3 regions of the Plantactinospora veratri genome follow, and region 1 is predicted to be linked to each of the others. Evidence: riboswitches for the same ligand, from Rfam matches in the RefSeq annotation. Region 1 holds a riboswitch; each other region holds the start of a gene.

Evidence for each region. A riboswitch is a leader RNA that binds a small molecule or an ion and turns the genes downstream of it on or off. The one in region 1 is predicted to bind cyclic di-AMP.
Region 2: linked by a shared signal. The riboswitch ahead of V1634_RS05585 (coiled-coil domain-containing protein) and the one ahead of V1634_RS09645 (coiled-coil domain-containing protein) in region 1 are both predicted to bind cyclic di-AMP.
Region 3: linked by a shared signal. The riboswitch ahead of V1634_RS30190 (C40 family peptidase) and the one ahead of V1634_RS09645 (coiled-coil domain-containing protein) in region 1 are both predicted to bind cyclic di-AMP.

Annotation. Positions count from the first base shown of each region.
Region 1 covers NZ_JAZGQL010000006.1:48,722-59,167, forward strand. Annotated here, with positions in the region: gene V1634_RS09640 (cellulose-binding domain-containing protein) at 1-1,125, shown strand, start outside; gene V1634_RS09645 (coiled-coil domain-containing protein) at 1,200-2,204, opposite strand; cyclic di-AMP (ydaO/yuaA leader) riboswitch at 2,310-2,437, opposite strand; gene V1634_RS09650 (cation diffusion facilitator family transporter) at 2,685-3,599, opposite strand; gene V1634_RS09655 (ABC transporter permease) at 3,683-6,223, opposite strand; gene V1634_RS09660 (HelD family protein) at 6,396-8,522, opposite strand; gene V1634_RS09665 (alpha/beta fold hydrolase) at 8,673-9,677, opposite strand; gene V1634_RS09670 (hypothetical protein) at 9,983-10,312, opposite strand.
Region 2 covers NZ_JAZGQL010000004.1:152,592-163,037, reverse strand. Annotated here, with positions in the region: gene V1634_RS05590 (O-acetyl-ADP-ribose deacetylase) at 1-342, opposite strand, end outside; gene V1634_RS05585 (coiled-coil domain-containing protein) at 440-1,462, opposite strand; cyclic di-AMP (ydaO/yuaA leader) riboswitch at 1,466-1,599, opposite strand; gene V1634_RS05580 (SDR family oxidoreductase) at 1,855-2,883, opposite strand; gene V1634_RS05575 (polysaccharide deacetylase family protein) at 3,100-3,837, shown strand; gene V1634_RS05570 (glycosyltransferase family 2 protein) at 3,940-5,061, opposite strand; gene V1634_RS05565 (hypothetical protein) at 5,217-5,762, opposite strand; gene V1634_RS05560 (hypothetical protein) at 6,118-6,429, shown strand; gene V1634_RS05555 (ribose-5-phosphate isomerase) at 6,469-6,942, opposite strand; gene V1634_RS05550 (DUF1015 family protein) at 7,103-8,404, opposite strand; gene V1634_RS05545 (mycothiol-dependent nitroreductase Rv2466c family protein) at 8,518-9,147, opposite strand; gene pepN (aminopeptidase N) at 9,367-10,446, shown strand, end outside.
Region 3 covers NZ_JAZGQL010000031.1:44,777-55,222, reverse strand. Annotated here, with positions in the region: gene V1634_RS30195 (N-acetylmuramoyl-L-alanine amidase) at 1-1,268, opposite strand, end outside; cyclic di-AMP (ydaO/yuaA leader) riboswitch at 1,556-1,696, shown strand; gene V1634_RS30190 (C40 family peptidase) at 1,835-2,749, shown strand; gene dcd (dCTP deaminase) at 2,845-3,423, opposite strand; gene V1634_RS30180 (pyridoxamine 5'-phosphate oxidase family protein) at 3,534-4,118, shown strand; gene V1634_RS30175 (zinc metalloprotease) at 4,120-5,088, opposite strand; tRNA gene V1634_RS30170 (tRNA-Gly) at 5,349-5,422, shown strand; gene V1634_RS30165 (hypothetical protein) at 5,637-6,116, shown strand; gene V1634_RS30160 (dihydrofolate reductase family protein) at 6,216-6,773, opposite strand; gene V1634_RS30155 (AraC family transcriptional regulator) at 6,992-7,384, shown strand; gene V1634_RS30150 (VOC family protein) at 7,467-7,874, shown strand; gene V1634_RS30145 (D-alanyl-D-alanine carboxypeptidase family protein) at 7,989-9,278, opposite strand; gene bla (class A beta-lactamase) at 9,558-10,446, opposite strand, start outside.

The sequences.
Region 1 (10,446 bases):
GGCTGCCTGGTCGACTACACGGCCAACCAGTGGACCGGAGGCTTCACCGCCGCCATCCGGGTGACCGCCGGGGACACCCCGGTCAACGGGTGGACCGTGACCTGGACCTACGGTGGTGACCAGCGGATCACCAGCAGTTGGAACGCCGAGGTCAGCCAGTCCGGCGCGACCGTCACCGCCCGGAACGTGGCCTGGAACGGGTCGCTGCCGGCCGGCGGCTCCGCCGAATTCGGCGTCCAGGGCAGCTATTCCGCCAGCTCGGCGGCACCGACCGGATTCACCCTGAACGGCGAAGCGTGCAACGGCGCCGAACCGACCACTCCACCCAGCACGGCGCCGCCGACGACCAGGCCGCCGACAACTCCGCCAACCAGCGTCCCGCCGACGGTGACGCCGCCGCCGACCGTACCGCCGACCACCCCGCCGCCGAGCGGCGGCTGCGGCGGCGCGGTGCTCTGCGACGGTTTCGAGAACCAGACCGGCACCGCGCCCTCCGGCGACTGGGCCGTCAGCTACCCGGACTGCTCGGGCAGCGGCACCGCCAGTATCGACACCTCGGTCGCACACCAGGGCACCCGGTCGGTACGCATCAACGGTGCCGTCGGCTACTGCAACCACGTCTTCGTCAGCTCCACCCGGAACCTGGGTAGCGTCGGGGCGGTGCGCTACGCCCGGCTCTGGGTCCGGCACACCACCGCGCTGCCGACCTCGCACGTGACCTTCCTGGCCATGCGGGACGCGGCCGACGGCAACCGTGACCTGCGGATGGGCGGGCAGAACCGGGCGCTGCAATGGAACCGCGCCTCCGACGACGCCACCCTGCCGGAGCAGAGCCCGAACGGCGTCGCGCTCAGCGCGCCGCTGCCGGTCAACCAGTGGACCTGCCTGGAGTTCATGGTGGACGGCGCGCAGGGTCGGCTCTCCACCTGGGTCAACGGGACCGCGGTGACCGGGCTGACCGCCGACGGTACGCCGACGCACGACGTCGACGGGCAGTGGTACAACCGGGCGAACTGGCGGCCCAACCTGACCGACCTGCGGCTGGGCTGGGAGAGCTACGGCGAGGGCGCGGACACGCTCTGGTTCGACGACGTGGCGCTCGGCTCGACCCGGATCGGCTGCTGAAAGCGAGAACCGCCGGCACTGCCCAGGGGTGGCGGGCGGTGCCGGCGGTTCACGATGGTGCGCGGCGCGGTGGATCAGTTCATCGACAGGTGCACGTGGTTGGTGTGGTCGCTGGACGGGTCACCGTTGCCCCCGTTGTACGTCTTCCAACCGCTGCTCGGCAGCCAGATCTGCTTGAACCAGATCACGTACAGCACACCCAGTCGATCGGCGTTGCGCACGAAGTACGCCGCCAGGTTGTTGCCGTACGTCCGGTCGCCGCCGGTCGCCACTCCGCCGAACCCGTTCTTCTGGGCGGCGAAGTCGCACGCCTGACCCTTCGGGTGCTCGCCGCTGCCGCCGCTGCGGAAGCAGGAGACGAACCGGGTGAAGCCGGCCGCCTGGGCCTGCTTCAGCGCGTGCAGGGTGCGCGCGGTGATGCAGCCGCTGGTGGTCGGGTCGTCGAGACTGCACGACTCGTCGGGGAAGGAGCCGTCGGCGTTACGGGGTGCCGGTCGTGCCGACCCGCCCCCGCTGCCGCTGACTCCCGATCCGGCGCCGCCGCTGTTGTTCGCCGCCGCGAGCGCCCGTTCGGCCTGCTTCTTGCGGGTCTCCATCACCTCGACCTGCTTGCGCTGCTCGCCGATCTCCTTGTCGAGCGCCGCCTTGGCCTGGGTCTCCTTGTCCAGGCTCTCCCGCAACCCGCGCAGCTCCCGGCTCTCGTTCGCCGAGATCGTGTCGAGTGCGGCGGCCCGGTCCACCAGGCTGGTCGGAGATCCGCTGTTGAGCAGCGCGGAGACCTGCCCGAGCCGACCGGTCCGGTATGCCATGCCGGCCATCTCGGAGACCCGTTCGCTCCGGGTCGTCACCTCGGTACGCAGCGTGGCGAGCTGCCGGGTCAGTTCCTTCTGCCGCTTGACGGAGTTGTCCAGCTTGGTCTTGGCGGCCAGATAGCCCTTGCTGGCGGCCTGGAGCTGCTCGCGCAGGCTGTCCGTGCCTCCGTCGATGTCGTCGCCGCCGGGTGCCGCGGCCAGCGCCCCGGGGGTCGCGTACTCCGGTGCCGCTTGCGCGGGTGCGCCGCCGAGTGCCGCGAGGACCATGCCCAGGGCGACGGCCGCGGTGGTCGCGGCCTTCCGGTGCGGTCTCGTGGCACTCCGCGCGGACGCCGGAGCCTGTCGGGTGGGTGCCAGGAACGGCATATGACAATGTCCTTCCGTCAGCCGCCGACCGGGTTAGCTGACGGGTTCGGGACGGAAGATCCCTACCGCTGGCGCGGATACACCCCTGGTACGTGGTTCCCCGGCTCGCGCGTGCGATTAGGCGACGGTCCCCGCAGGCGCCGGAGGGCGCCGCCCGGCGGAGACCGGAGCCGAGCTTACCGGCAGTCGCCGTCCGGGGATACGTGGCGTTGCCGGAGTTAGATTCGCGATTTTCCTAGTTGGGCGGATGTATCCGGACAAAAATGTTCAGCGCTACCCGGAAACTTAAGATGCCGCTAACTATCGGTGAGTCTCGACGGCCGGCGGACGCCGGAGGCGAAGGTCTCGGGCTGACCATGCGTGACGCGACGTCGCTACCGGTCACCAGTCGGTGGGGCCGCAGCCCCCCGGTGCGGTGTTCGGCTCGACCTGGAGCGTGGCGTGCGAGATGTGGAAGTCCTCGCGCAGCGCCGACCGGGCCGCGGCGAGTACGGTACCGACCTCCGCGTCGCGCTCCAGCCTCAGGTGCGCCGAGGCCACCTCCATCCCGGAGGTGAGGGTCCAGACGTGCAGGTCGTGTACGTCGCAGACGCCCGGCACCCCGGCCAGCCGGGTGCGTACGGCCGCCACGTCGAGGTGCTCGGGCGCGGCCTGCACCAGGATCCGTACGGCGCTGCGGCCGAGCCGCCAGGTGCGGGGCAGGATGAACAGCCCGACCGCCAGCGCCACGATCGGATCGGCCCAGCGCCAGCCGGTGACGATGATCACCACGGCGGCGACGATCACCCCCACCGAGTTGAGCAGGTCCCCGAGCACCTCCAGATAGGCGCCGCGCAGGTTGATGCTCTCCCGCGCCCCGGCCCGGAGCAGGCCGAAGGCGGCGGCGTTGGCCAGCAGGCCGAGGGTGGCCACCACCAGCATCGGGCCGGCCGCCACCCGGGGCGGGTCGTCGAACCGGCGTACCGCCTCGACCAGCACGTAGAGCGCCACCCCGAACAGCAGTACCGCGTTGGCCAGCGCCGCCAGCACCTCGAGGCGGTAGAGGCCGAAGGTCCGCTGCGGGTCACCGACCGCCCGCCGGGCCGCCGTGATCGCGGCCAGCGCCATCCCGATCCCGAGCACGTCGGTGAACATGTGCCCGGCGTCGGAGAGCAGCGCCAGCGAGCCGGTGACCAGCGCGCCGACCGTCTCGACCACCATCAGGACGGCGAGCAGCCCGAAGGCCGCCCAGAGCCGTCCCCGGTGCCGCTCCGCCGCCCAGGTCAACCGCCCCCCGTGGTCGTGCCCGGCCCCCAACGCCCCTCCTTCCGCCCCGGTCGCCCCCGCTGTCGATACTGCCGGCCGGTGACGTCGTCGCAGCCGGAAAACGACCGGACCGGCTATCCCTCGTCGCCGAGGGTGGCCGCGATCGGCGCCCGGGCGGCCCGCCGGGCCGGCGGGAGGCTGGCCAGCACCGCCGCCGAGGCGGCCAGCGCGGCGCAGAGGGCGAGCTGCCCGACGGGTACGGCCGGCAGCCCGTGCCCGTACCCGCTGATCAACCCCAGCGCGGCCGTCCAGCCGAGGCCGAGCCCGAGGGCGGTTCCGGACAGTGCCCCGACCGCGCCGGCCAGGGCCGCCTCGGTCAGCAGCATGGTGGCCAACTGCCGGCGGGACAGGCCCAGCGCCCGGATCGTCGCCGACTCGCGGCGGCGTTCGACGACCGAGAGCGCGAGCGTGTTGCCGATGCCCAGCACGGCGATCAACACCGACATGCCGAGCAGGGCGGCGAAGATCCCCAACAGCTCGTCGAGGGTACGGGCGAGCGCGTCGGCCTGGTCGGCGAGGCCGCGTACCCGGACCGCCGGCTGGTCGGCCAGGGCCGCGTCCAGCGCCTGCCGGCCCGTCGCCGTCGACACCCCCGGGGCGAGGTCGACCAGGAGCCGGTCCGGCTCCCCGGGGCCGTACGCGGCGGTGAACGACGCCCAGGAGACCAGGGCGGCACCGTCGACCGGGGAGTCGTCGTAGACCGCCACCACTGTCAGCGGCCCGGGTGGGCCGAGGCCGAGGGCGATCCGGTCGCCGACCCCGACGCCCCGGTCGGCGGCGAGCTGCCGGCTCACCGCCACCGTCCCCGGTGCCAGCCCGGCCAGGCTGCCGGCGGTCACCTCGGGACGGATCGGCCCGTGCAGCCGTTCCGGCGGTACCGCCCAGATCCGGATTCGCCCGTCCAGCGGCGAGCTGGCCAGGCGCACCTCGGCGACGGTGCCGAACGCCGGATCGGGGCGCAGCCGCTGTGCCAGTCCCGGCGGCAGCGGGCCGCGTACCGCCGCCGGCGAGCCGTCGGTGCGGACCCGGTCCAGCACGAAGTCGACCGGGAAGTTCTCGGACAGCTCGCGTCCGGCCTGCTCCTGGGCGGTCGCCAGCAGCACGCTGAACATCGCCATCAGGGCCACCCCGATGGTCAGCGCGGTGCTGGTCGCCGCCGCCCGCCGGGGATTGCGCCGGGCGTTCGCCACCGCCAGCCGTACCACCGGACCGAAGAGCCGGGCCGGCAGCCAGCCGACCAGCCGGACCGCCCGGGGCACCAGCAGCGGGGCCGCCACCACCGCGCCGAGGAAGGCGACCATGCCGCCGCCGAGCACCAGCGGCAGCCCGGGAAAGGCGAGCGGCAGCCCGACGAGTACGGCCAGCCCGCCGACCCCGGCCAGCCCGAGCGCGACCGCGACCCGGGTACGGCGGCGCCGGCCCCCGCCCGCCTCGACCGCGTCCCGGGACCGGAGCGCGGCCAGCGGCGCCACCCGGCTCGCCTCCACCGCCGGCACCAGCGCGGCCAGCACCGTGACCAGGGTGCCGAAGCCGAGCGCGACCAGCACGGTCGGCCAGCGCACCACCGGGGCGTGCAGCGGGATGTCGGAGGCGACCAGCTCCCGTCCCCGGATCAGCCCGTACCCGACGAGCAGGCTCGCCAGCAGCCCGCCGACCGAGGCGAGCAGGCCGAGGATGCCCGCCTCCAGGAGTACGGCGCCGCGCACCTGTGCCCGGGAGGCGCCGACGCAGCGCAGCAGGCTCACCTCCCGGACCCGCTGCGCGCCGAGCATGGCGAAGGTGTTGTAGATGACGAACGCCGAGACGGTGAGCGAGACCAGGCCGAAGCCGAGCAGTACGGCGAGGAAGCCGTCGACGTACTTCGCCGCCTGCCGGGCGAGCCGGTCCCGCAGATCCGCCCCGGTCAGTGTCCGGGCGCCGGGGCCGACCGCCTCGGCGACCCGGTCCCGTAGCCGGGCCGGGTCGGTGCCGTCGCCGGCCCGGACCACGACCTGGGCGTAGTCGACGGTACCGGTCAGCGTGCCGAGGTCGGCCGAGGTCAGCGCGGCGACGGCGGAGCCGCCGAAGAGCCGGTTCACCCCGAGGTCCAGCACGCCGACCAGACGCAGCCGGTGTGCCGTTCCCGCCCGGTCCAGCACCGTCACCGGCCCGCCGAGGGCGAAACCGGCGCCGGCCACGGTGGCCCGGTCCAGGGCGACCTCGCCGGCGGTGCCCGGCAACCGGCCGGCGGCCACGTCGTACGGGGCCAGCGCGGCGTCACCCGGCACCGAGAGGGCGTACCCGATGTGGTCCTGGCTCGTGATCAGCTTGCCGTTCCGGTCGAGTACGCCCAGCCAGGCGACCACCCGCCCGTCCACCGCCGCCACCCCGTCGACGGCCCCGACCCGGCGTACCGTCTCCGGGGTGAGCAGCCCGTGCTCCGGCTCGACCAGCACGTCCACGTTCCGAGCCGACCGGGCCAGGTCGGTGTAGAACGCCGCCCGGGCGGTGTCGCCGTAGACCAGGGTGCCGGCGAGGAAGCCGACCGCCACCACCACCGCGAACCCGGTCAGCACCACCCGTACGGCGTGCGCGCGCAGCCCGGCCAGGGCGAGCCGGAGCAGCGGACGGTTCATCCGCCGGGACGCGCGACGGAGTGCACCGGTGCGACGAGGCGCATCGGGCCAGTGTCACCGCCGGCCGCCCGCCGAGACGACCGACCTGTCGCCTAACGGACATGCCGCGCCGCTGCGGACGCGTTAGGCGGGGGCCCTTCTACGACAGAAAACGATAAGCGGGGGCCCTTCCTTACCGCTCGACCTCGACGGTGCTGAGACGCTGGGTGGCGCGGGAGAGTGCGACGTAGAGGGTGCGTACCCCGGCGGCCGAGTCGGCCCGGATCTCGGCCGGGCCGACCAGCACGACGCCGTCGTACTCCAGGCCCTTGGCCTGCATGGTGTCGACCACCGCCAGGCGCGGGTCGGCGGCCTGCTCCAGCCAGCCGGCGACCTCGGCCCGGCGGGTGACCGCGCTGATCACCCCGACCGTCCCCTCGACCTCGGCGAGCAGCTTCGCCGCCGCCTCCCGGACCGCGTCCGGCAGCTCGGCGGCCGGCACCACCAGCTCGACCGGTGCCACCCCGGTGGCCCGGACCGCGACCGGCAGCGGCAGGTCGGGGGAGACCTCGCGGATCACCCGGGCCGCCGCCGCGAAGATCTCCGCCGAGTTGCGGTAGTTGGTGGTGAGGGTGAACTCGTGCCGGGGGCGCCGGCCCAGCGCCTTGTCCTGGGCCCGGGTCAGCTCGGCCGGGTCACCGGTCCAGGCGCTCTGGGCCGGGTCGCCGACCACGGTCCAGGAGGCGAGCCGGCCCCGCCGGCCCAGCATCCGCCACTGCATCGGGGAGACGTCCTGGGACTCGTCGACCACCACGTGGGCGTACTCGCGGTAGTCCGCTCCCCGTTCGGCGGCGGCGTCCCGGCCGGCCCGGGCCGAGCGCTGCCGGTCCGCGTACGTGGTCACCTCGCGGACCCCGCCGGCCAACTGGTACGGGTCACGGTTGCGCCGGGCCGGGCGGGGCGGCCGGCCCAGCAGGTTGTCGAGTTCGTCGAGGAGTGCGACGTCGGCGACGGTCGGTCCCGCACTGCCCAGCGTCCGGTACGCCTCGGCGAGCAGCCGGATCTCGGCCCGGGACAGGATCCCGGCGGCGTACCGGCGCAGCCGTTCCGGGTCGGCCAGCCAGGGCAGTACGTGCCGGGGGTGCAGCCGGGGCCACCAGGCGCGCAGGAAGTCCCGGAACTCGGGGCGCTCGGCGATCTCGTCCTCGAAGCTGCGCTGGTCCGGCAGCCGGCCGACCCGCAACTCCTGGGCCTGTGCCCAGAGCGCGGCGAAGACGCCGTCGAAGCCGGCCCGGCGCACCTCGTTGCGGCGGGCGCCCGGCGGCAGCGCCCGGGTCCGGATCCGTTCCAGGTCGCTGCCGTTCAGCCGGAGCAGTTCGCCCCGGTAGAGCAGTCGCAGCTCGGTGGGGGCGTCCGGCACCTGGTCCCGGACCACCCGCTCCAGCACCCGACGCATTCGCAGCGAGCCCTTGACCGCGGCGACCTCCGCCGGGTCGGTGCGGGTCGCCGCCACCCCCTCGAAGAGCGAGCCGAGCGAGTGCAGGGTGGCGGCGTTCTCGCCGAGCGAGGGGAGTACCGAGGCGATGTAGTCGACGAAGACGGCGGACGGGCCGACCACCAGCACCCCGCCGCCGGCGAACCGGTTGCGGTCGGAGTAGAGCAGGTAGGCGGCCCGGTGCAGGGCAACCGCCGTCTTGCCGGTGCCGGGACCGCCGGAGACCACGGTCACCCCGCCGGCCGGGGAGCGGATCGCCTCGTCCTGCTCCCGCTGGATGGTGGCGACGATGTCCCGCATCTCCCGGCCGGTGGTCCGGGAGAGGTCGGCGAGCATGGCGCCGTCGCCGACCACCCGCATCCCGTCCGGCGCCGCCGCCGGGTCGAGCAGGTCGTCGGAGATCCGGGTCACCCGCTCGCCGCTGGAGGTGATCACCCGACGGCGTACGACTCCGCGCGGGTCGGCGGCGGTGGCCTGGTAGAACGCGGCGGCGGCCGGTGCCCGCCAGTCGATCACCAGCGGTTCGGCGTGCTCACCGCGTACGCCGAGGCGGCCGACGTGCAGCACCTGCCCGGTGTTCAGGTCCAGCCGGCCGAAGACCAGCCCCTCGTGTTCGGCGTCCAGGGTGTGCCGGCGCCGGGCGGCGTGGAAGACCATCGCGTCCCGTTCCACCAGCGCGCCGAAGTTGCCGACCCGGGCCAGTTGGTAGCCCTCCCGCTCGGCCAGTACGGCGGAGTGCCGCAACTGCGCCAGCCGGGCGTAGACCCGGTCCAGGTGGCGCTGTTCGGCTTCGATCTCCTGCCGCAGCGTGGTGTTGTCGGTCAACGCGTCTGCTCCCGGAGATCGATCTGCGGCGACGTCGCCGTCCGGCACCGGAGTCCGGGCGGCCGCGCGCCGAATTGCCAGGAAGCGAGGGTACGCCGTGCCGGCGCGGCCCGGCTCGGCCACGCCAGTCGCGCAGCGGCCGGATTCGGCTCAGGGACAGGGTGCGCCGCGTCCGGCGCCGACCCGTCTGGGCTGTTCGAGGATGGCGGCGGTCCGCCTCGGCCGGCTGGCGCGGGTCGCCTTCCGGGTGATCTTCGTCGCGGTCCGGACCCGGTCGACGACCGAGCGCAGCGCGGCGGTGACCTCCTCGGGCCGTTCCAGCATCAGCATGTGGCCGGCGCCGGGGCAGACGGTGAGTTCGGCCGAGGGGAGGGCCTCGCTGATCGACACCGTGCAGGGCGGCGGGGTGAGCCGGTCGCGGTCCCCGACCAGGGCCGCCGCCGGCAGGTCGCCGAGGGTGGCGAGCGTGTCCAGCCGTCGCTGCGCCCCGATGGACGACCGGAAACCGCCGATCGAGACGAGCGAGGCCCGGGCCACCGCCGAGGTGGTGAGCCGGATGTCGGCCGGGTCGCAGGCGTCGCCGAAGAGCAGCCAGCGCAGGGTGGGGCGGAGCGCGTGCAGCAGGGGTGGCGGGGTGCGCAGGCCGCCGCACCGGGCCAGCAGGCCGGCGCAGGTGGTCTCGGCGAGCCGGATCAGCCGGGCCAGTGGGGTCGGTACGCCGTACCCGGTGTGCGCGTGTCCCTCGGCGGTGGTGGCGACGAAGACGACTCCGGCGACCCGGCGGGCGAAGTCGGCGGGGTGCCGGTGGGCGTACTCCATCACCGTCATGCCGCCCATCGAGTGCCCGGCCAGCACCACCGGCCCGGTCGGCGCGACCTGGGCGAGTACCTCGGCCAGGTCGTCACCGAGTTGGTCGAGGGTGGCCGAGGGGAGCGTGGTCGGGCCGGACCGGCCGTGCCCGCGCGCGTCGTAGCAGACCACCCGGACGGCGTCGCCGTACGTCTCGCGCAGCGCGGCCGACTGCCGGTGCCAGGTACGCCCGTCCAGGGTCCAGCCGTGCAGCAGCACCACGGTCAGCGGGGCGGTGTCCGGACCCGAGACGTCGACGTGCAGTCGTACGCCGTCGGTGAGCCGTACCGAGGCCGGGTGGGGCATGGTCACCTCCGCATCGGGCCGGTAGCCGTACCGGTTGGTAACAATTGTGCCCGGTGCGGCGCTCCGGCTGCGGGTGGCGCCGACGGGTCCGGCCGGCGCGGCGCCCACGTCCGCGGACTGCCGGAACGCGTCGCTGCGTCGGTGGATACCCGCGCGCCGTCCCGGCGAATCATCCGGACCGGACGTGAGGTCGCCGACCCGGAAGATCGACCGGCGGGACGGCCGGCGCAGATGCGAACGCCCCGACGCGGATGATCCGGGTCGGGGCGTTACGGGTCGTGCGACTGGTTCTGTGCCGGTGCGGCTCAGGCCTCGAAGACGCCGGCCTCGACCAGGCGCTTCTCGGTGGTGTCCCAGCCGTCGGCCGGGTAGGTGGCGGCCAGGTTGTTCAGCTCGGCCCGGATCTTGATGGCGTGGCCGGCACCGGCCAACGTCCGGATCTCCTCGACGAAAGCCTCGGAGTCGGTGCGCAGGTGCGAGGTCTTGCCGTTGGTCAGGTTCCGCACGTAGGCGTGCTTGCCGCCGTTGAGCGGGATGAGGTACTTGAACTCGCCGAGCACGCTCAGGGCACCACCCTGGCCTGCCTGGCCGGCACGGACGGATGCGCGCGCGGTCTTGGAGGTGTTGCTCGCCACGGAGGGACTCCTTGAAGACGTACGGGAGGACTGGAAGTCCGGGAGGGACAGGGCTGTGCGACAGACGCCAGCGGGCAAATTTTACACGACACCGGTGATGGCCGGACGGCTACCGCCGCTGACGTGCGGTCCAA
Region 2 (10,446 bases), on a different contig from region 1:
GGCCAGGCTGCGCGCGCCCACCTCGTCGGCGACCGCCAGGCAGCGGCGGTAGCAGGAGGCCAGCACCTCGGCTTCGCCGTACTCGCCGCCCTCCCAGACCGGGCCGACGGTGTGGATGACATGCCGGACCGGCGGGTCGAGGTCGAACGCCGGGGTCGCCACCGCCTCGCCGGGTGGGCAGGGGGCGATCGCCCCGCCCGCCTCGGCCAGCCGGGGACCGGCCGCCCGATGGATGGCACCGTCCACACCGCCGCCGCCCAGCAGCGACTCGTTGGCGGCGGTGACGATCGCGTCCGCGTGCTCCCGGGTGATGTCGCCCAGGACGACTTCGATGCTGGCCACCCGCCGATGATGCCAGTCGGCGCCGCGACCTGTCCGCACAATGCCACCGCCCCGCCACCTGAGCGGACAGGTGACGGGGCGGTGGCGTTGGCTCGGGCTACAGCATCGAGACGTGCACGTGGTCGGTGTGGTCACTCGGACCGCTGTAGGAACTCCAGCCCTCGTCCGGGAACCAGATCTCCTTGTACCAGATCACGTAGAGGATGCCGAGCCGGTCCGCGTTGCGGATCAGGAACGCGGCCAGGTCGTTGCCGTACTTCATCTGGTCGTCGTTGGCGGCCCGGCTGAACCCGGAGTTGCGCAGCGACCAGTCACATGCGCGGCCCTTCGGATGCTCGAACGGCCCACCGGGCCGGAAGCAGCCGACGAACCTCTTGAAGCCCGCCCGGCGCACCTCGTTGTACATGTGGAGCGTCCGGGCGGTGATGCAGCCGCTGGTGGTCGGGTCCTTCTTGTTGCACGGCAGCCCGGGGAAGCCGTCCGCCATCCCCGGCCCCGGCCGGGCGACCGGCGAGGTGGCCGCCACCAGCCCCTTGTCGGGGCGCGAGTTGCCGCCCACCAGGGCGAGCGCCTTCTTCGCGTCCGACTGCTGCTTCTTGATGATCTTCTCTTGCGCGGCCTGCTTGGCGACCTCCTCGTCGATCGCCTTCTTGGCCGCGCCGACCTCGTTGCGCGCCTGGTTGAGCGCCCGGAGCTTGCTGTTGTTGAACAGGTTCAGCTCGTTGAGCGCCGAGGCCCGCTCGATGAACGAGTTCGACGAGGAGTCGGACGAGTTGTTGGTCAGCAGCATCGAGATGGCGCTGAGCTTGCCGCTGCGGTAGGACTCGGCCGCGATCTGGCTCGCCTCCGGCGTGAGCGCCGCCAGCCTGGCCTCCGCCTGCTTCAACTGGTTGCCGAGCTGCTGCTGCCGCCGCTGGGACTTGGTGCGTTCGGCCTTCGCCTCGGCGAGCCGCTTGCCGGCGCTGGCGAGCACGTCTCCGAGCACCGGCGAGTCGGCCTCCTCCTGGGGGGCCGGTTTCGGCGCGGGTGCCGCCGACGCCTCCGACGGGACCACGACCAGAGCTGCGGCGGTGAGCAGTGCCAGGGCAGTCGCCAGCCTTCGGCGTAGGGGTGCCCTCACATGTATCCCTTCCGTCGGCCGCCGACCGGGTTAGCTGACGGGTTCGGGATGGAAGTGGTCCCTACCGCTCGCGCGGATTCACCCCAGGGGTACGTGGGTCCCCGGCTCGCCGTGTGGCGATTAGGCGGCGATCAGCGCCGGCACCACTCGGTATCCGGCGGCTATGAACGGCAGACAGCATACCCGGTTTCACTTCCCGAATGGCAAGACCCGTTCGCAGGCAAAAGCGTTGCCAGGCAACGACTATCAGTAATCACGGCGCGTCAGACGCATCGAAGGTCATGCTTTGTCCACCATTATCGACTAGCTGCTGTCGGCTATTTACCAAGCGCGTTGTCAGCCGTCTGACGTGCGGAAACGTGTCCAGGTTGGTCGGTGGCGTGATTCTCCGGTCACCGTCGGCGCCAAGGCGTTGTGCCGAACAGCACACCGGCCACCGTACCGGCCGAGAGCAGACCCGCCGTCACCGCGCCCCGGTGCTGGGACAGCCAGAGTTGCGGACTCCGTGTGCGATACGGCGTGTCGAACGAGCCGTGCGCGCCCGGGTCCACCCCGGTGCCGTCGTCGACCGGGTGCCACAGGTTGGCCGGTCGACCCCGCTCGGCCGGCTGCTCCGTCTGCTGGCCGGAGTATCCCGTCCGGGCCAGATACCGGTCGAGCAGCCCGGGCACCAGCCGGTTGCCGAGGATGGTGCCGACCGTCGAGGCACCGACCCAGTACTCCCGCCGGCCCGGCCGGTCGGCCGCGTGCACGATGGCCCGGGCCGCGAGTTCGGGCTGGTAGATCGGTGGCACCGGCTGGGCGCGGTTGCGCAGCCGGGACAGTACCCAGTCGAACTGCGGGGTGTTCAGCGCCGGCAGGTGCACCATGGTGAGCCGGACCGGACTCCGGTCGTGCAGCAGTTCGCAGCGCAGCGACTCGGTGAAGCCCGCGATGGCGTGCTTCGCGCCGCAGTACGCGGACTGGAGCGGGATCGACCGGTAGGCCAGTGCCGACCCGACCTGCACGATCGTGCCGCTCCCGCGCGGCAGCATCCGGTCGAGGGCGGCCCGGGTGCCGTGGACGTACCCGAGATAGCAGACCTCGGTCACCCGCCGGAACTCCTCCGGTCCGATCTCCTTGAAGGGCGCGAACACCGAGACGATGGCGTTGTTGACCCAGAGGTCGATCGGCCCGAGTTCGCTGGTCGCCCGGTCCGCCGCCGCCTCCACCTGGTGGTGGTCCGCCACGTCGGTCTCGATCGGCAGCGCCACGCCCCCGGCCGCCCGGACGTCCTCGGCCGCGCCGCGAAGACCGGTACCGCCCCGGGCCAGCAGGGCGAGCCGCATCTCCCGGCGGGCCAGCAGCCGGGCCGTGGCGCGACCCACCCCGGCACTCGCTCCGGTGATCACCGCTACCCGCGCCGCAGGTCGCCCCCGCATCCGCTCCCCCGTCCCGAACCTCCCCGGTCGCCCGCGCCGGCTACCCGGCCGACGCCCCGGCAAACGCCGGGACGCTTCCGGAGCAGGCCGCCACGTGGCAACCGGAGTGACCGGCCCGGGCACCCGTCCGGGTGAGGATGAACCCCGGCCGGGCGGGTAACCGCGTCCGCGACGGTGCGGCGGGCGGAGCGAATGGTGCGGCGGGCGGAGGAACGAGTGCGCGGACGCGCGGTACCGGCGACGGCCGTCGGTGCCGCGTTGGCCGCCCAGGTGGTGCCGGCCGTGTTGGCCGCCCAGGTGGTGCCGGCCGTGACGGTGCTGCCCGGGGTACGGCTGCGGTTCTTTCCCCGGCTGAGCGGACGCGGCTCGCCGGGGCACGTCGCGCTCACCTTCGACGACGGCCCCGACCCGGCCTCCACCCCGCTCTTCGTCGAGACCCTCGCCGCGCACCGGACCCGGGCGACCTTCTTCCTGCTGGGGTCGATGCTGGCCCGCGCACCGGAACTCGGGCTGGATCTCGTCGCCGCCGGGCACGAGGTGGCGGTGCACGGCTGGGCACACCGGAATCTGCTCCTCCGGGGCCCGCACGCCACCTATCGCGACCTGGCCCGGACCCGCGAGCTGGTCGGAGCGGTGACCGGGCGGGTACCCCGGTTCTTCCGCCCGCCGTACGGGGTGCTCAGCGCCGCCGCCCTGATCGCCGCGCGCCGGCTGGACCTGACCCCGGTGCTCTGGACCTGCTGGGGGCGGGACTGGACCCGGTCGGCGACCCCCTCCTCGGTACTCGACACGCTGCGCGACGGGTTGGCCGGCGGCGGCACGGTACTGCTGCACGACTCCGACTGCACCTCCGCGCCGGGGTCCTGGCGGGCCAGCCTCGCCGCCCTGCCCCACCTGCTCGAGGAGTGCCTTCGCCGGGGTTGGCGGGTCGGGCCGCTCGGCGAACACGGCTGATCCGCCGGCCCGCCGCCTGCGCCGCCCGGGTCGGTCGCCCGCGGTACCCGCGCCCGCCGCCCTGGGCGCCGCGCCCGCCGCCCGGGCCCGTGCCCGGTGGGTTCAGCCCAGCCGGTCGGTCAACTCGCCGGGTACCGCCTCGACCCGGCTGCCGGGCACGGCCACCGGGGCCGAGCCGCCGGCACCGGCCGTCGACCGTGTCCCGGCGAGCGGATGCCGGACCCGGGTCACCACGCCGACGTGTGCCCGCCGCGCGGCCTGGAGCGCGGCGAACAGCCCGTACGCTCCGCGACCGACCAGCCGGTGCTTGAGCCCGACAGCGCCGCCCGGCGGCTGGTAGCCGGCGGGCGGCAGGTGGGCCCGGTACCGGGTGACGATCTCGGCGAAGAACTCGCGGCGGCGGCCAGGCGGCACCCGCCGGGGATGGCCGAGCACCTGCAACAGGTGCCAGATCATCCGCTGGAAGATCAGGTGACGCAGTTCGGCCGGCACCGCCGGGTCGGCGTCCAGCCCGGACAGCACCCGGTCCCAGTGCGCGAAGACCTCGAAGTGCCGATCGCTGACCGTCGCGGTGATCGCACCCTCGGGACGCTGCCGGTACGCGTAACAGCACCGGTCCAGCAGGGCGACCCGCTGCGCGGCGAGCATCAGCGGAAAGCTGAACGAGACGTCCTCGTACCAGCCGGGGCCGAAGGTCAGGCCGAGGTCGAGGAGGAACCGGCGCCGGATCACCTTGTTGCAGGTGATGTGCAGCACCGACAGCAGGCCCGGCCGCTGCCGGAGGGTGAAGGTCTCCGGCCCCGACCCCCCGGCACCGACCTGGGAGAGCGACAGGTGCCGGGTCCCGCCGTTCGGGTAGTACCGGGTGTACGCGGTGACCAGCAGGTCGGGCCGGGTCCGGGTCAACCGCTCGGCGACGGCGGTGAGGCTCCCCTCGGGCAGCCAGTCGTCGCCGTCGACGAACCACACGTACTCGCCGGTGGCCCGGGACAGGCCGGTGTTGCGGGCCGCCCCGAGCCCCTGGTTGCGGTCGAGGGTGACCACCACCAGCCGGGAGTCGCGTTCGGCGTACCGGGCCAGGATCGCCGCGCTGCCGTCGCGGGAACCGTCGTCCACCGCCACCAGTTCGAGGTCGCGAAAGGACGCGTCGAGGATGGAGTCCAGGCAGTCGGCCAGGTACTCCCGCACCTGGTAGACCGGGACTATCACGCTGAGCAGGGTCACCGTGGAAACCTCCGGGGGAGGACGGAGACCGAATAGTAGCGCCCAGTAATCGGGCGCCACGCGCTCGGTAACTATCGAGTGACCAAATTGTGATTTGTCACTTCGATCAACACCTGTCCGGATCTACCGGTCATCCCGGTCGCCGCACGGGTCGCTCAGAGCCCCGCCACCCAGTTCCACAGGTCGACCACCCACTCGGTCTGGCGCAGGTACGCCACCCCGACCCCGGCCAGGAAGATCCCGGTGACCAGGTGCGCGCCCCGGGCACTACGCCGGATCCGACCGAGCTGACGCTCCCAGACGACCCGGCCGACCAACCGGGCCAGCGCGAAGAGGCCGACCGCGACGAAGAGGGTCAGCACGAAGGTGACCACCGGACTGGTCAGGTCACCCCGGGCCGAGATCGCCCAGATCCCCCAGCAGACGAAGGCGAAGAGGCCGCCCAGCATGCTCCAGTGCCGCCCGATGCGCAGCTGCCGCCAGTGGTAGCCCGGCGGAAGCTGCTCCCGCTCCTGCTCCACCATCGGCCACCCGGTACCGGTCGGCTCGTGCGGCGCCTCCGGCTCGGTGCGCGGCCGAGGCACCCCGACCTGCGCCACACCGCGCCGGAAGCCCTCGGGGCCCGGCGGCATCCCCGGTCCCTCCGCACCGGGCGGCATCTCGACGGTCCGCTCGGCCCACGGCTGCGTCTGGTCTGCCATCTGTCCTGTCCTCCCCATCGGCCCGGGCCCGGAACCCGGTCCAGTTCCGAGGGTAGCCAGCCGGCAAAGCCCGCGCCGAGCCAGCGTCGATCCACCGGACAGGGCGACGACCCCGCGCCGTTCGACCTGCCAGCCCGAGTTCCGCCGCCCCTGGCCGACCTCCGCCGCGTTCGGCGGGCTGTGCACGGGTCACAGAGCGTGCCGGCGTTCGGGGCTCCCGCCGGTTCGGGGGCCGCTGAGCCGGGACCGGCACGCCACCGGCCGGTAGGGTCGACACCATGACCGGGCGGAGCGACGGCGTCGACCAGCTCAGGTCTGCCGGTCGTGACGCCGACGAGCGGATCGGGGAGGGACCATGACCGAGCCGGAGCGTCGACGGCGGAGGCTGCGGCACGACCCGTCGAGCGGCAGCGGCGGCACACCCGAACAGGGCCGTCGCGGCGGTGACCCGGGTACCGGGCCGGGCGCCGGGGACGACCGGGACGCGGAACGCGGCCTGCGCGGGCTGATCGGCTCGGGCGCCTCCCAGGTGAGTGTCGCGGCGGCGATGCGCGCCCGGGACGCGGCCCGGCCGACCGAGGCCGACCTCGCCGAGGCGGCCGACCGGCTGGTACTGGTCCGGCGCAACTGGGTGCCCCGGGACGAACTGCCGCGCGGCGGCCGCTGAGCGCCCGCCACCGACGAGCGGGGCGGGCGGCCCGTCCGGCTACGACGCGGGCAGCGCCGGCAGCGCGCCGGAGCGCTCGTACTCGGCGACCTGCCCGATCCGCCGCGCGTGCCGCTCGTTACCGGAGAACTGCGTGCTGAGAAACGCCTCCACGATCGCCGTCGCCTCGTCGAGGGTGTGCTGGCGGGCGCCGACCGCGACCACGTTCGCGTCGTTGTGTTCCCGGGCGAGCTGGGCGGTCTCGACGTTCCAGGCGAGCGCGGCGCGCACCCCGGCCACCTTGTTGGCGGCGATCTGCTCGCCGTTGCCCGAGCCGCCGATCACCACGCCCAGGCTGCCCGGGTCGGCCACCACCCGGGCGCCGCAGTGCAGGCAGAAGACCGGATAGTCGTCGTCCGGGTCGAAGAGGAACGGCCCGACGTCCACCAGTTCGTAGCCCTGCTTGGCCAGGTGGTTGGCCAGGTGCACCTTCAGTTCGTAGCCGGCATGGTCGGATCCCAGATAGACGCGCATACCGCGAGTCTGTCAGCCCGCCACCGGCACCCGCCGGCAGGCACCGCGACAGCCGGACAGATCACAACCCGGCACCGCCCACGGGTACGGTGCCGGGCGCCCGGAACGCCGCCGGCGCGCCCGGCAGCGTACTGAGCCGTACCGCCAGCTCGTCGCAGGGTCAGTCGCGCGGCGTCTCCGCCGTGTCCCGGCCCAGCTCGGCAAGGACCAGCCCGGCCCGGGCCTTCGGGGTGAACCAGGTGCTCTTCCGGGGCATCTTCTGCCGGGCCAGGTTGACCGCGACGAAGTCCTGCACGGTCACCGGGGCGATCAGGATCGCCAGCTCCGCCCGGCCGGCGTCGACCTCGCCGACCAGCCACCGCGCCGGGTAGTCCCCACCGACGTACGTGATCCGCTTGTCGCCGGGGTCGAGCCCGAGCGCGTCCCGCAGCAGCACCCGCTCGACGAGCGCGTGGTCGAGGTCCTCCACTCCCCCGCCGGAACCCGAGGGGAGGGTGACCGCGTAGGTCCTGCCGGCCGCGTAGAGCTGGATCGTGCCGCCGGAGTCCGGTACCGCCGCCGGGCCCGCCACCTGCTCGACCCTGGCGCCGGTCGCACGCAGCCGGTCCAGCAGCTCGTCGGGGGTGCTGGTCAGCTCGCTGACCAGCCGGTTGTACGGCTGGATCGCCACCGAGCCGGGTGTGGTGACCACCGCGAGGAACCGGGGCAGCTCGCCGATCTGCGCGGCCAGGCTGCGGTGGTTGCCGTCCGCGACGACGAGTTCCCCGGCACCGGCCAGCGCCAGCAGTTCGTCCTGGCGGGGCCCCGGCCCCTGCAACCAGATGGCGTGGGTCCGCCCCGCCTGGTCGGTGTCGGTCGCGGCCGGCGGACCGGCCGCGTCGGTGGCCTCGGCCAGCGCCCGGTGCAGCGCCTCGCCGGCATTCGGCCGCGCACCGCCGCCGTCGGCGCTGCTCACACCGTCGCCGTCGCTCGCACCGCCGTCGCCGCCGGCCCGGTTGCCGGTCTGGAGCAGCAGCACCGGCGAGAGGAGATGGCCGGTCGCCTCGGCGAGCGCCACCCGCTCCCGCACCTTGGCGATGAAGACGTCCTCGTTGCGGATCACGAGTCCGGGCTCGTCCGCACTGGTGGAGATCTGGTCGGTGTCGACCATGGCGAACATCCCGTAACCGGGCTCCTCGCCCGGCGCGGTGATCCGGTAGAGCACCACGACCTGCTCGGCCGGGGTGTAGCTGCCGTCGGCCCGCGCCTGTGCCAACCGGGCGACCGCCTCGGGCAGCGCGTCGGTGAAGGACCGCCCGACGCTCTCCGGCGCCCGGTGCGGCATCTCGATCGCGAGTGCGCTGGCTGGGTTGTCCCGGATGATCGCCGTGATCTCGGCGTCGTCGGCGAACTCGTCGTAGTTCTGGGCGCCGGTGCCGCCAGTGGTGACCCAGGCGCGGCTGATCGGATGCACGACCGTCATGTGCCGGAACGCTACCGGCGGTGCCGGAGCCGGCGTACGGATACCCCGGTCGTTTCCACCCCGTGGGCGGCCCGACCGGCGGAGAGTACCGGCCGGACCGCCCGGCGGCGCGCTCAGTCGAAGCTCGGCGCCTCGGTACGGGTCCGCTTCAGCTCGTAGAAGCCGGGCGTGCCGGCGACCAGGAGTACGCCGTCCCAGAGCCGGCCGGCCGCCTCGCCCTTCGGGGCCGGGGTGATCACCGGGCCGAAGAACGCGACGGTCTCCCCCGGCACCGGACCGGGAGCGTGGACCACCGGCGTGCCGACGTCCTGGCCGACCGGCTTCATCCCGGCGTTGTGGCTGGCCCGCAGCGCCTCGTCGTACTCGGTCGAGTCGGCGGCCTCGGCCAGCGCCGGGTCCAGCCCGACCTCGGCCAGCGCCGCCCGGTACAGCTCCGGGCCGCGCTCCTCCTTGGCCAGGTGGATCCGGTTACCGAGCGCGGTGTAGAGCTTGCCGACCGCCTCGGAGCCGTGCCGCTGCTCGACCGCGATGCAGATCCGCACCGGTCCCCAGGCGGTCTTCAGCCCCTCCCGGTACTGCTCGGGAAGGTCCTCCCGGCCCTCGTTCAGCACCGAGAGGCTCATCACCCGGAACCGGATGTCGACGGGGCGTACCCGCTCCACCTCCAGCAGCCACCGGGAGGTGATCCAGGCCCAGGGGCAGGTCGGGTCGAAGAACATGTCAACGGACGCGCGCTCGGACACGGCGCGACTCCCTTCGTCGTCGGGGCAGCCGGAATCGGCGGCACCGTTACAGATCTTCACCCGTGTACGCCGTCGCCGACAGCGGGATGAGACCGTGACCTGGAGCACCAGTGGCATTCCCGCCGGCATGAAACACTCGACGTCGAGCCGTGGGGATGGCTCGGTGCTGTCAACGGGGACAGCCAGCGGGAAGACCGGATGGAGATTCACGTGCCAGGAGTGCGTAACCTGACCCAGGTCGAGGCGACGGACCGGGGTCGTCTGCTCGACGTCACCGGCTATGACATCCGCCTGGACCTGTCGTCCGCCGGGCGGGGCGCGGACAGCCGCACCTTCCGCTCGACGACCGAGGTCCGGTTCCGGTGCGCGGATCCGGGTGCCACCACCTTCATCGAGGTGGCCGCCGATTCGGTACGCGCCGCGACGCTGAACGGCACCCCGGTCGACCTCTCCGGCTGGTCGGCCGAGGACGGGCTCACCCTCACCGGTCTGGCCGCCGAGAACACCCTGGTCGTGGATGCCGACTTCCTCTACTCCTCCAGCGGTCAGGGGCTGCACCGCAGCGTCGACCCGGTGGACGGCGAAACCTATCTCTACAGCCAGTTCGAGACCGCCGACGCGCAGCGGGTCTTCGCCTGCTTCGACCAGCCGGACCTGAAGAGCGTCTTCACCTGGCACGCGACCGTGCCGGCGCACTGGCGGGTCATCTCCAACATGCCGATCAGCGGTGAGGAGCCGGCCGGCACCGACACCAGGACGATCCACTTCGCCGAGTCGGTCCGGATGAGCACCTACATCACCGCACTCTGCGCCGGTCCCTACCACGAGGTGCGGTACACCCACGACGGTCTCGACCTCGGCTACTTCTGCCGGGCCAGCATGGCGCCGCACCTCGACTCGGCGGACCTGAACCTGATCACCGTCCAGGGCTTCGACTTCTTCCACCAGCAGTTCGGCGTCCGCTATCCGCTGCCCAAGTACGACCAGGTGTGGGTGCCGGACTTCAACGCCGGCGCGATGGAGAACTTCGGCTGTGTCACGCACGCCGAGGCGCACTACCTGTTCCGGTCCCAGGAGACCGACTTCGAGTACGAGCAGCGGGCCAACACGATCCTGCACGAGCTGGCCCACATGTGGTTCGGCGACCTGGTCACCATGCGCTGGTGGAACGACCTGTGGCTGAACGAGTCGTTCGCCGAGTGGGCCAGCCACTGGGCCAACACCAACGCCACCCGGTTCTCCGACGCCTGGACGACCTTCCTCTCCATCCGGAAGAACTGGGGCTACCGGCAGGACCAG
Region 3 (10,446 bases), on a different contig from region 1:
TCCCAGTACGGGCCGGGGTCCCAGTGCATGCCGCGCACGTTCGCCGGCAGGATGCCGGGTACGTTGTCGTGCCCGATGACGTGGTCGCGGTCCAGCGGGATGTCGTACCGGTCGGCGAGGTAGCGGACGAGTTTGGCCGAGGTCCGGTACATCGCCTCGGTGTACCAGGTGCCCTGGGCGGCGAAGCCCTCGTGTTCGAGGCCGATCGCCTTGGCGTTGACGTACCAGTTGCCGGCGTGCCAGGCGACGTCCTTGCCCTTCACGTGCTGCGCGATGTGCCCGTCCGCCGAGCGGAGCGTGTACTGCCAGCTCACGTAGGTCGGGTCCTGCACCAGCCGCAGGGTGGTGTCGTAGCTGCCCTCGGTGTCGTGGATGACGATGTATTCGATCTTCTGCCGGGCGGGCCGGTCGGAGAGGTCGTGGTTGCCGTAGTCGCCGTCCCCGAACGCCTGGTAGGGGGCGGGGATCCATTCGCAGGAGATGTCGCGCGGGCACTCCAGCCCGTCCGGGCGGGGCGCGCCGGGCAGGCCGAGCCGGTCCAGCCAGGAGCGCTGCGGGGCGATCCCCGGCCGGCCGGGCAGGGTGATCCGGTGGCCGTCGTCGGTGGTCCGGCTGGCGCCCTCGGCGATGGTCCGGTACACCTCGTCGGCGAAGGCCGCCGCGGCGTCCGCGCGGTCGCTGCCGGCGTACCGGGCCACCGCGCCGTACCAGGCCGCCGGGTCGCTGGCCCGGCCCGTCGGCGCGGCCAGCGCCTTCTGGTACGACGCCAGCAGCGCCGCCCCGCCGCGGATGTTCGCCGCCGGTTCGGCGCGGAGCAGGTGCTCGTCGACTCCGGTGAGTGCGACGGCGGCGTCCAGGGTCTGCCCGCCGGGCGGTGCGTCGGCGCTCCGGTCGAGGTGCGGGCCGGCGGGTCCGGGCACCGGTCGGGCGGGTCGGGCCGGGTCGCCGCGTCGGTCCTCGCCGTGCTCGGGGTGCCCCGTTGGCTCGGCGGCCAGCCCGGCGACGTCGGTGAGGTGCATCGGGCCGTACCCGCCGCTGGTGCTCGGGGTGCCGGCGTTCGTGTCCCAGCGGGATTCCAGATAGGAGACTCCGAGCAGCACGCTCTCGGGTACGCCGAACTCGGCCGCCGCGGCGGCGTACTCCTGTTGCCGGGTGTCGGCGGGCGCGGCGGTGGCTGGCGCGGGGCTGGCCGGCAGCAGCGCGGCGGCGCCGACGACCGCGGCGCCGATCGCGATTCTCCTGCTCAGCGGCTGTTTCGTGGGAAGCATCGAACCTCCATGAGCCGGGGGTGGGCCTGCCGATCACCCTCCACCCGGGACCGGTGCTGGTCAATACCTGCCGACCAAGGTCGTCACTATGTAGGAATCCTTCACGTATACCGAGCGTGATCGGCGGGTTCGGGCTTCCGGTTCGGTGGGTGCGAACGCTCCCACCGTCAGCGACCGATCCGATACATAACGAATCGACTCAGATCACGGGGTTGCGTTTGGATAACACCCTTCTCTAGTGTTGGGGACCGTCGAGCCGACGGCAGGCCGCCTAGCCGGGCGGCGACGTCTCGACACCGCCGAATCGTCACACTGAGCGAACCGGGGACCCGAGGTTCATGGGGTGAATCCGCGTCTCACGCGGTAGGGCGACAATCTTCCCGCCCGAACCCGTCAGCTAACCCGGTAGGCGGGCTACGGAAGAAGGAGTACGGACCCCGGTGGCTCCCCCTGCCCCGCCGCGGTCGCCATCCCTCCGATCGGCCTCCGCCGACGCCGGGAACGCGAAGCCGCGCCCTCGAAGGTCCATTCTCGCCATTGCGCTCACGGCACTGGCCAGCGCCGCCGTGCTGTTCACCGGCACGACGCCGGCGCTCGCCGAACCGTCGGTGGCCGAGATCGAGCAGCAGATCGACACCGCCTGGCGCAAACTGGAGCCGGTCGTCGAGAAGCACAACGCCACCCGGCAGGACCTGACCGCGAAGAAGAAGCAGGCCGCCGCCCTGCAGAAGAAGATCGCCCCGCTCCAGTCGCAGATCGACGCCGCGATGAACCGGGTGAGCGACTTCGCCGTGCAGGCGTACAAGGGCGACAAGGCATCCGCGGTCAACGCCCTGCTCACCACGAAGTCGCCGACCGCGCTCGTCGGCCAGCTCTCGGTGCTCGACCAGTTCGCCCGGCAGCAGCAGCGCGAGGTGCAGGCGGTCGTCGACCTCAAGAACAAGTACGCCTCCCAGAAGGCCCCGCTGGACCGGCTGGTCACCCAGTTGACCAAGACCGAGGCGGAACTGGCGGCGAAGAAGAAGGAGATCGACGCCGAGGTCGAGCGGTTGCAGAAGCTGCGGATCCAGGCGTACGGGAACGGCTCCGCCGGCCCGCTGCGGCCCGCGCCCTGCCCGGCGACCTACCCCGGTGGCCCGGCCGGCCAGGCGGTCAAGTTCGCCTGTGCCCAGATCGGCAAGCCGTACAAGTGGGGTGCGGAAGGCCCCAGCTCGTACGACTGCTCCGGCCTGACCCTGGCCGCCTGGGCGAAGGGCGGCGTCGGGCTGCCGCACAACGCCCGGGCGCAGCGCGGGCAGGTGAAGTCGGTCAGCCGCTCCCAGCTACGCCCCGGTGACCTCGTCTTCTACTACGCCGACCTCAGCCACGTCGGCATGTACGTCGGCGGCGGATGGATCGTGCACGCCTCCCGGGCCGGCGAGCCGGTGAAGATGAAGCGGATGGACGACGGCGAGATCCACAGCTTCGGCAGACCTGGCTGACGTCTCGCCGACCGACCGTGTCAACGGAGGAACCCCCGTCGCGCAACTGCGGCGGGGGTTCCTCCTTCGGTCCGTGTCGACGCCCGGACGCGGCCTCAGCGGGTGGGCCAGGTGCGCCAGTTCTGCCAGGAGCGGCTCGGGGTCGGGCCGCGCTGCCCCTGGTAGCGCGAGCCGTAGACGGCCGACCCGTACGGGTGGGCGGACGGCGACGAGAGCCGGAAGATACAGAGCTGGCCGATCTTCATCCCGGGCCAGAGCCGGATCGGCAGGTTGGCCACGTTCGACAGCTCCAGCGTGACGTGCCCGGAGAAGCCGGGGTCGATGAAGCCGGCGGTCGAGTGGGTGAGCAGGCCGAGCCGGCCGAGGCTGGATTTTCCTTCGAGCCGGCCCGCGAGCTGGTCGCCCAGCGAGATCACCTCCAGGGTGGAGGCGAGCACGAACTCACCCGGGTGCAGCACGAACGGCTCGCCGTCCGGCACGTCGACCAGCGAGGTCAGCTCGTCCTGCTGCACCGCCGGGTCGATGTGCGTGTAGAGATGGTTGTTGAAGACCCGGAAGAGCCGGTCCAGGCGTACGTCGATGCTCGACGGCTGCACCAGCGCGGGCTCGAACGGCTCCAGCGCGAGCGTGCCCGCCTTGATCTCGATCACTAGGTCGTGGTCGGAGAGCAGCACCGGACCACCTTAGCGGTCGGGCGGAGCCGGCCGGCCACGACCTCGCCGATGGGTGGGATGAGGGTGGGTTCGGGGTAGGTGATCGAACAGGTGTTCGATAGAATGTGCTCATGGCATCCTGGTCCGAATTCGCCTCCGACGAGCCCCGACTCGCCGACGCGATCCGCGTTCTCATCCAGCAGTACGGTCCGGGTCTCGGCTACCTGGCGACCGTGCGCGCCGACGGTGGGCCGCGGGTGCACCCGGTGTCCCCGGTCATCACCGACGAGGGACTCTTCTGTTTCGTCGTCGACTCTCCGAAGCGGCGCGACCTCGAACGGGACGGGCGCTACGCGCTGCACTCCTTCCCGCCCGAGGACAGCGACGACGAGGCCTACGTCGCCGGTCGGGCCCGCCCGGTGACCGACCAGGCGCGGGTGGACCAGCTCGCCGGCAACCTGCGGGCCGCGCCGCAGGTCGACTGGCGGCTCTTCGAGTTCACCGTCGACGTGGCGATGGTGGCCCGGCACGGCAGCAACGGCGCCACCCCGCTCGCCGCCGGAGATCGGTCCGAGCGCCCTGCCGTGCAGGTCTGGCTCGACCCGGCCGGCGCCGTCCCCACAGCCGAGGGCGCCGCGGGAGCAGGCGCCGCCACCGGGCCGAAGCGGCGCGGCCGGCGCCGGGCCGTCGAGGCGGAGCCGGTACCGACATCCTGACCTACGGTTCCCGGAAGGCCTTCCACGCCTTGAGCATCCGGAACGTCTGACCGTACGTGAACTCGTACATGCAGGCGTCGACCGAGTAGTCCATGAAGTTGTGGATCGGGTCGAGACCCGGCTTCGTCGTGCAGGTGTCCCGTCGCTCCGGGCAGCCGAAGGCGGGCTCCGCCTCGGCGGGCGTGTCGTAGACGTGGTCGCCCTGACCCGCGCAGCCCTGTTGGAAGGTGTGGTAGAGGTTCAGCCAGTGCCCGACCTCGTGAGTCGCCGTGTCACCCGCGTTGTACGGTGCCGCCGTGCCGCCCGGCAGCGACTCGGCGAGCACCACCACCCCGTCGTACGGGTCGAGGTCACGTTGCGGGAAGGTGGCCCAGCCGAGCAACTCGTCGTCGAGCAGTCCCGTGTAGATGTTCAGGGTGTGCTTGCCGCCGACCCGCAGCGCACGCTTCATCTGCGCCTCCGCCGGGCTCTCCGCCACGATCGGGTACCAGGCCGGGTTGACCACCCGGTTCACCTTTTTCAACCTGAAGTGGAAAGGCGTCCAGGCCCCACCGGTACGCCCGCCGAAGGCGTCGTTCAACACCTTCAGTTGGGCGTGGATCAGGGACAGCGGAATGTCCCCGTCCGCCCGGGTCCGCTTCTCGCTGACAACATGGAACACCACGTCGACAATGATCCTGAGCTTGCCCGGTACGCCGAGCGGCGCGATCCCGATCCGTTGCGCGTACGCCGAGTCGACCGCTCGGTCCAGTTCGGCGGCCTCGGCCGGGGTCAGCTCGTTGGGCTCGGCGGAGTGCGCCGCCCCGGGCTTGGCCTTGGCGTTCGCTGCCCCGGCGTGCGGTGCCACGGGGTTCGGGTGGCCGCTGGTCGTCTCGGCGCAATCCGGTTCGCCGGATCGTCCGGCCGAACCCGGAGGTGCCGCCACCACCGGGCCGGTTCCGAGCAGCAGGACGAGAAACATGCTCGCCATGCCGGTCGCGCCGGAACGCGACGACGAACACAGTCCACGAAACGCCATTGCCAGACCCTTTGCTTTCGGAGAGTGGCTCTGCGGTGACACAGAGCCATAGTTGCAGGTGAGGCGGACGTTACTATCCGTGGCCAGGGTTGCAAACGAGGCGACCCGGCGTGGTTCGCGCGGGATCTGATGGGGCGACGGAGCGCTCGGAGCCGTACCCGGGGGAGGGTGAGTGCATGATCGGACTCGACCGGGTACAGTGGGGTCCGCTCGCGGGTGTAGTTCAATGGCAGAACATCAGCTTCCCAAGCTGACAGTGCGGGTTCGATTCCCGTCACCCGCTCCAACAACGAAGGCCCAGGTCAGAGGACATTTCCTGACGCTGGGCCTTCGTCGTATCTGATCCCCAGTCTGGGTGTCGTGCTATCTGCCTGCCCCTCCTACCTCCGTTGTGGTCCTGCCGGATCGGGGTCAACGCGCATCCGTTCCCGGTGCCGCCGGTGGCTTGTCCTGCCGAAGTTGGTTGCCGCTCGTTGATGGCAGACAGGATCATGACCGGCATGGACGTGACCGTGCAGCGGATCCGCACGACCTGGAGCAAGCGATCCCGGGGTTTCCCACAGGCAGCGCTCCGCAACTCCGCCCCGACCGCGTTCCCACTACCGGATCTACCGGACGGCCCTCTCCCCTTGCTCCACGAGGTCGTCATGCGGGAAGAGAACGACTTCGTGCCCGAGGTCAGGAGCGTTCACGACCTGCCGCCACGACACGAGCTGAACCTTCGCCTGATGCGGGACGTGCTCAGGGTGCAGCTTCCCGCAAGCTTCGGGGCACCGGTCCGAAATCATCGTCCTGTGGTGATGCTCCAGCACGGCGAGTGGGTGCGGTGGCAGACGAACAACCGCTTCTCCTCGATGACCGGGATGGCCGACTGGCATTACGTTCTGCGTACCGTCAGCATCGGCTTCGGCCCCATGACACGAGACGCCTTCCTTGGCGAACCGGACTACCGCGTCGACGAGCGGGCTGCCCTGCGATAGGCCCGCGAGCCTCAGCGTCCGTTGCGGCCGCTCGCCGTCGTGTCGCCACCGCCTTTCCGCCTTCTTCCGCTCGCCCTTCATCGCGGCGACGACCGCGGCTCAGCGGGTCTGGTAGCGCGCGTAGATCAGTCCGCTGTCGAAGGCGCGTTCCTCGACCAGTTCGAGATCGAGGCGCACGCCGTCGGGGAAGAACCGCTTGCCGCCGCCGACAACGCTCGTGGTGATGAACAGGTGGTACTCGTCCACCAGGCCGGCGGCGATGGCCTGGGCGGCGAGGTTCGGGCCGTCGACGGTGAGATCGTGATCAGCCTCGGCCTTGAGTTCGCGTACCGCGTCCGGGTCGAAGGTCCGCTCGATCCTGGTCTTCGCGCTGGACACCGACTTCAACGTCGTGGAGTACACGATCTTCTCTGCGGCCTGCCAGTCGCGGGCGTACTGCAGGATGTGCGGCGGCTGGTCGGGCTCCGTGTGCGCGGTCTCCCAGTAGACCATCGTCTCGTACATCCGTCGGCCGTAGAGGTAGGTGCCGACGGGGCGGAAGAGGTCGTTGATGAAGGTGTGCACCTGCTGGTCGTCGGCCCCGGTGCCGATGCCGCCCTCCGTCGCCTCGGCGTATCCGTCGAGCGAGGTGATCATCGAGTAGATGAGCTTTGCCATGCGTCTCCTCCGGGTTCGAACGCGTCAAGTCCTGCGGGTCCTGCGAATTGTGACGTCCACACGACCCGAAACTCATCGATCGGCGGCCGGATTCGTCAACCGGCAAATCCCGACCGGGAGCCGTCGAGATGACCACGAAGAGGCACATTCGGCATGCTCACAGAGGCCGGCGACCCGCAGCGTGGGGAGGTCGCGGGCGGGCGTGGTGTGATGGAACCGTGGGTCGGGCCGTGGAAGACACCAATCGCCGGATGCTCCGGGCCCGGGACGCGATGGACCGGGCGTACGCGCAGCCGTTGGACGTACCGGCGCTGGCCCGGATCGCACATGTCTCGGAGGCGCACTTCGCCCGTACCTTCCGGGCGACGTTCGGCGAGACGCCGCACCGCTACCTCCAGCGGCGTCGGGTGGAGCGGGCGATGTTCCTGCTCCGGGAGACCGATCGCAGTGTGACCGACATCTGCTTCGACGTCGGCTTCGGCAGCCTCGGCACCTTCAGCCGTACTTTCCGGGACATCGTCGGGCGATCGCCCCGGGAGTACCGCAAGGAGGCGGTGCCGGCGAACGTCCCGACATGCTTCACGATGGCCTGGATGCGGCCGAGTGCCTGACCGGCTGACCTGCCGGTACAGCCCCGCACACTGATCAGTTTTGGATAAGTTTTCGGCCCTCCCCCGCCGTAGCGTGAGGGACATGTTCAACAGCATCACGCACTCGCAGATCTACGTCCTCGACCAGGACGAGGCCCTTGACTTCTACGTCGGCAAGCTCGGCCTGGAGGTCAACACCGACACCGACCTCGGAATCATGCGCTGGCTCACCGTCAACGTCCCGGGCGAGCCGGAGCGGCAGATCCTGCTGACGACGCCGGGCCCGCCGGTGCTGAGCGAGGAGACGGCGCAGCAGGTCCGCGAGCTGCTCACCAAGGGGGCCACGGGCGGCTGGCTCATCTTCAGTGTCGACGACTGCCGCAAGACGTACGAGACGCTGTTGGCCCGCGGCGTCGAGTTCACCGAGGAGCCGACCGAGCGCCCGTACGGCATCGACTGCGGCCTGCGCGACCCCTTCGGCAACAGCATCCGCTTCACGCAGCCGAAATAGTGATCCCGTCATCCATCCACGGCAGGCCCCGGCCGGGACGCGAGTCCCGACCGGGGCCTTCGATCTGACACATCCGATTGTCAGCTCGTAACGAAGCGGGCGGCACGGGTCCGGTCAGCGGTGCCGGCGGATCCGTTCCCAGTTGCTCGGCGGCTCCAACCGCGCCCCGCTGTGCAGCGCGCCGGTGACCGGAGCGCCGTCGCCGGCGACCGCGGTCAGCTGGCCGTGCTCGGTCTGCGCCGGCAGCCGGTCCGGTACGGCCGGGAGGTCGACGTCCAGACGTACCCGCATGCCGGGCCAGCCGACCACGGCCAGGTCCTGGCCGGCGTGGATCGTGGTGCCGGTGCCGAGCGGCCCCTGCACGGTGGCGACCTGGTCGCCGGTCCGGACGACCGGATGTACGCCGAGCGCGGCGGTGGCGGTGCGCACCAGCGGGCGGGTCGCCTTGAACACCCGGTCGAGCTGCACGGGGGTGTTCGCGCCGGGTTGCCCGAGGACGGCGCCCACGATGGTGATCTTCCGGCCGCCGACCTTGACGACGGCGGCGAAGACGAGACAGCCACCGGCCTCGTCGGTGGAGCCGGTCTTGATCCCGACCACGCCGTCCCGGCCGACCAGCGAGTTGTAGTTCTTCACCGTGCCGGCGACCGGCAGGGTCGCCTTCTTCTGCGCCACGATCTCCGCGAACGCCGGCAGTTCCATCGCCGCGCGGGCCAGGATCACCTGGTCGACGGCGGTGCTCACGGTGCCGGGGTCGAGTCCGGACGGGTCGGTGTAGTGGGTGTCCTTCATCCCGAGCGCGTCGGCGGTGGCGTTCATCTTCTCGACGAAGGCCGCGACGCTGCCGGAGTCCCAGGCGGCGAGGATCCGGGCCATGTTGTTCGCCGACGGCAGCAGTACCGCCTGGAGTGCCTGGCGTTCGGTGAAGACCGCGCCCGCGACGACCGGGACCAGGGATTCGCCCCGGGCCAGCTCCGCCGGGTACGCGGCGGCCTGCGCGGCGCTGACGGTGAGTTTCGGCCCGTGTTCGCCCCGGTCGAGTGGGTGCTCCTTGAGGATGACGTACGCGGTCATCACCTTGGTCACGCTGGCGATCGGCACCGGTTCGCTGCCGCCCGAGGTGCCGAGCGAGCCGACCGGATCGACCGAGAGCGCCGCCTGCCCGGTCCTCGGCCACGGCACCACCGGCGCCCTGCCGGGGATGGTGGTCGACTCGGGCAGGGTGCGGGTGACGGTCGCCGCCGGCAGGGGGTCGCGCAGCGGCGTGATCGCGAAGAGCGTGCCGCCGGCCAGGAGCACGATCAGCAGCCCGCTGATCAGTAGCCAGTGGCTGCGGGTGCGGCGCCGCTTCGGCGGTGGTGGCGGCACAGGTTCGAGGACCTGGGTCGTCGCGGAGTCGAGCATCGGTGAAATCTCCCCCGTGTGGCGTGCCGGCCGCCGCACGGTGCGGTCGGCACGCTGATGTCGTTTCGCCGCGCCGGGTGCGCGCCGGCAGGTCCGGGGCAGCGCATCTCGCGCGGTCGAAGTAGTGCATTGTCGCACCGCACCGCAACTGCCGAAGGAGGCCGGCGAGTGGACAAGGGGCCGGCGGGACGCTCGGCGGGCCGACTCGACCGGGCCCGGCCGGCGGGTGGCTGTCGCGCGGTTGGTGCCGGCGCCGGCGGTTGTCGGCGGTCGGTCGGCTCAGCCCTGGCTGAGGGTCGCCACGGCGTACTCGGTGGCCTTCGCGATGATCGCCTGGTCGTGGTCGGCGTCCCGGGTGGCCTTGCTGGCCATGATCGCGATGACGAGCGGCGAGGAGTTCGGTGGCCAGACGACACCGATGTCGTTGACCGTGCCGTAGCCGCCGGTACCGGTCTTGTCCGCCACCGTCCAACCCTTCGGCACGCCGGCCCGGATGCGTCGGGGGCCGACGCTGGTGGCGTTGCGCTCCAGCAGGTCGCGGAGGAAGGCCCGCTTCTCGGGTACGAGCGCGTCGCCCAGCAGGATTTTCTGGTAGTCGGTGCCGATCGCCCGTGGGGAGGTGGTGTCGCGCGGATCTCCCGGGGTCGCCTGGGTGATCGCCGGTTCGATCCGGTCCATCCGGGTGACCGTGTCGCCGAGGCTGCGCGCGTACGCCGTCAACTGGGCCGGGCCGCCGAGGTCCCGGACCAGCAGGTTGCCGGCGGTACCGTCGCTGTGCCGGACCGCGGCGTCGCAGAGTTGCCGGATCGTCATCCTCCCCCTGTCGACGTGTCGCCTGGTGATGACGGCGTTCGCCGTCAGGTCACGCCTGCCGTACCGGACGACGGTGTCCAGGTGGGTCAGCGGGTTGCGGGCCAGCACCGCCGCCGCGGCGAGCCCCTTGAACGTCGAGCAGAACGCGAACCGCTCGTCCGCCCGGTGCGCGACGACGGTGCCGGTGCCGGTGGCGAGGGCGTACACCCCGAGGCGCGCGTCGAACTCGCGCTCCAACCGGAGCAGTTGGTCGTGACGGCGTGACGGCGCGGCGGTAGCCGGAGCTGTGGTGGCCGGAGCCGTGGCGGACGGTGACGTCGAATCCTGCGGCGGTTGCGTGGTCGTGCCCTTCGCG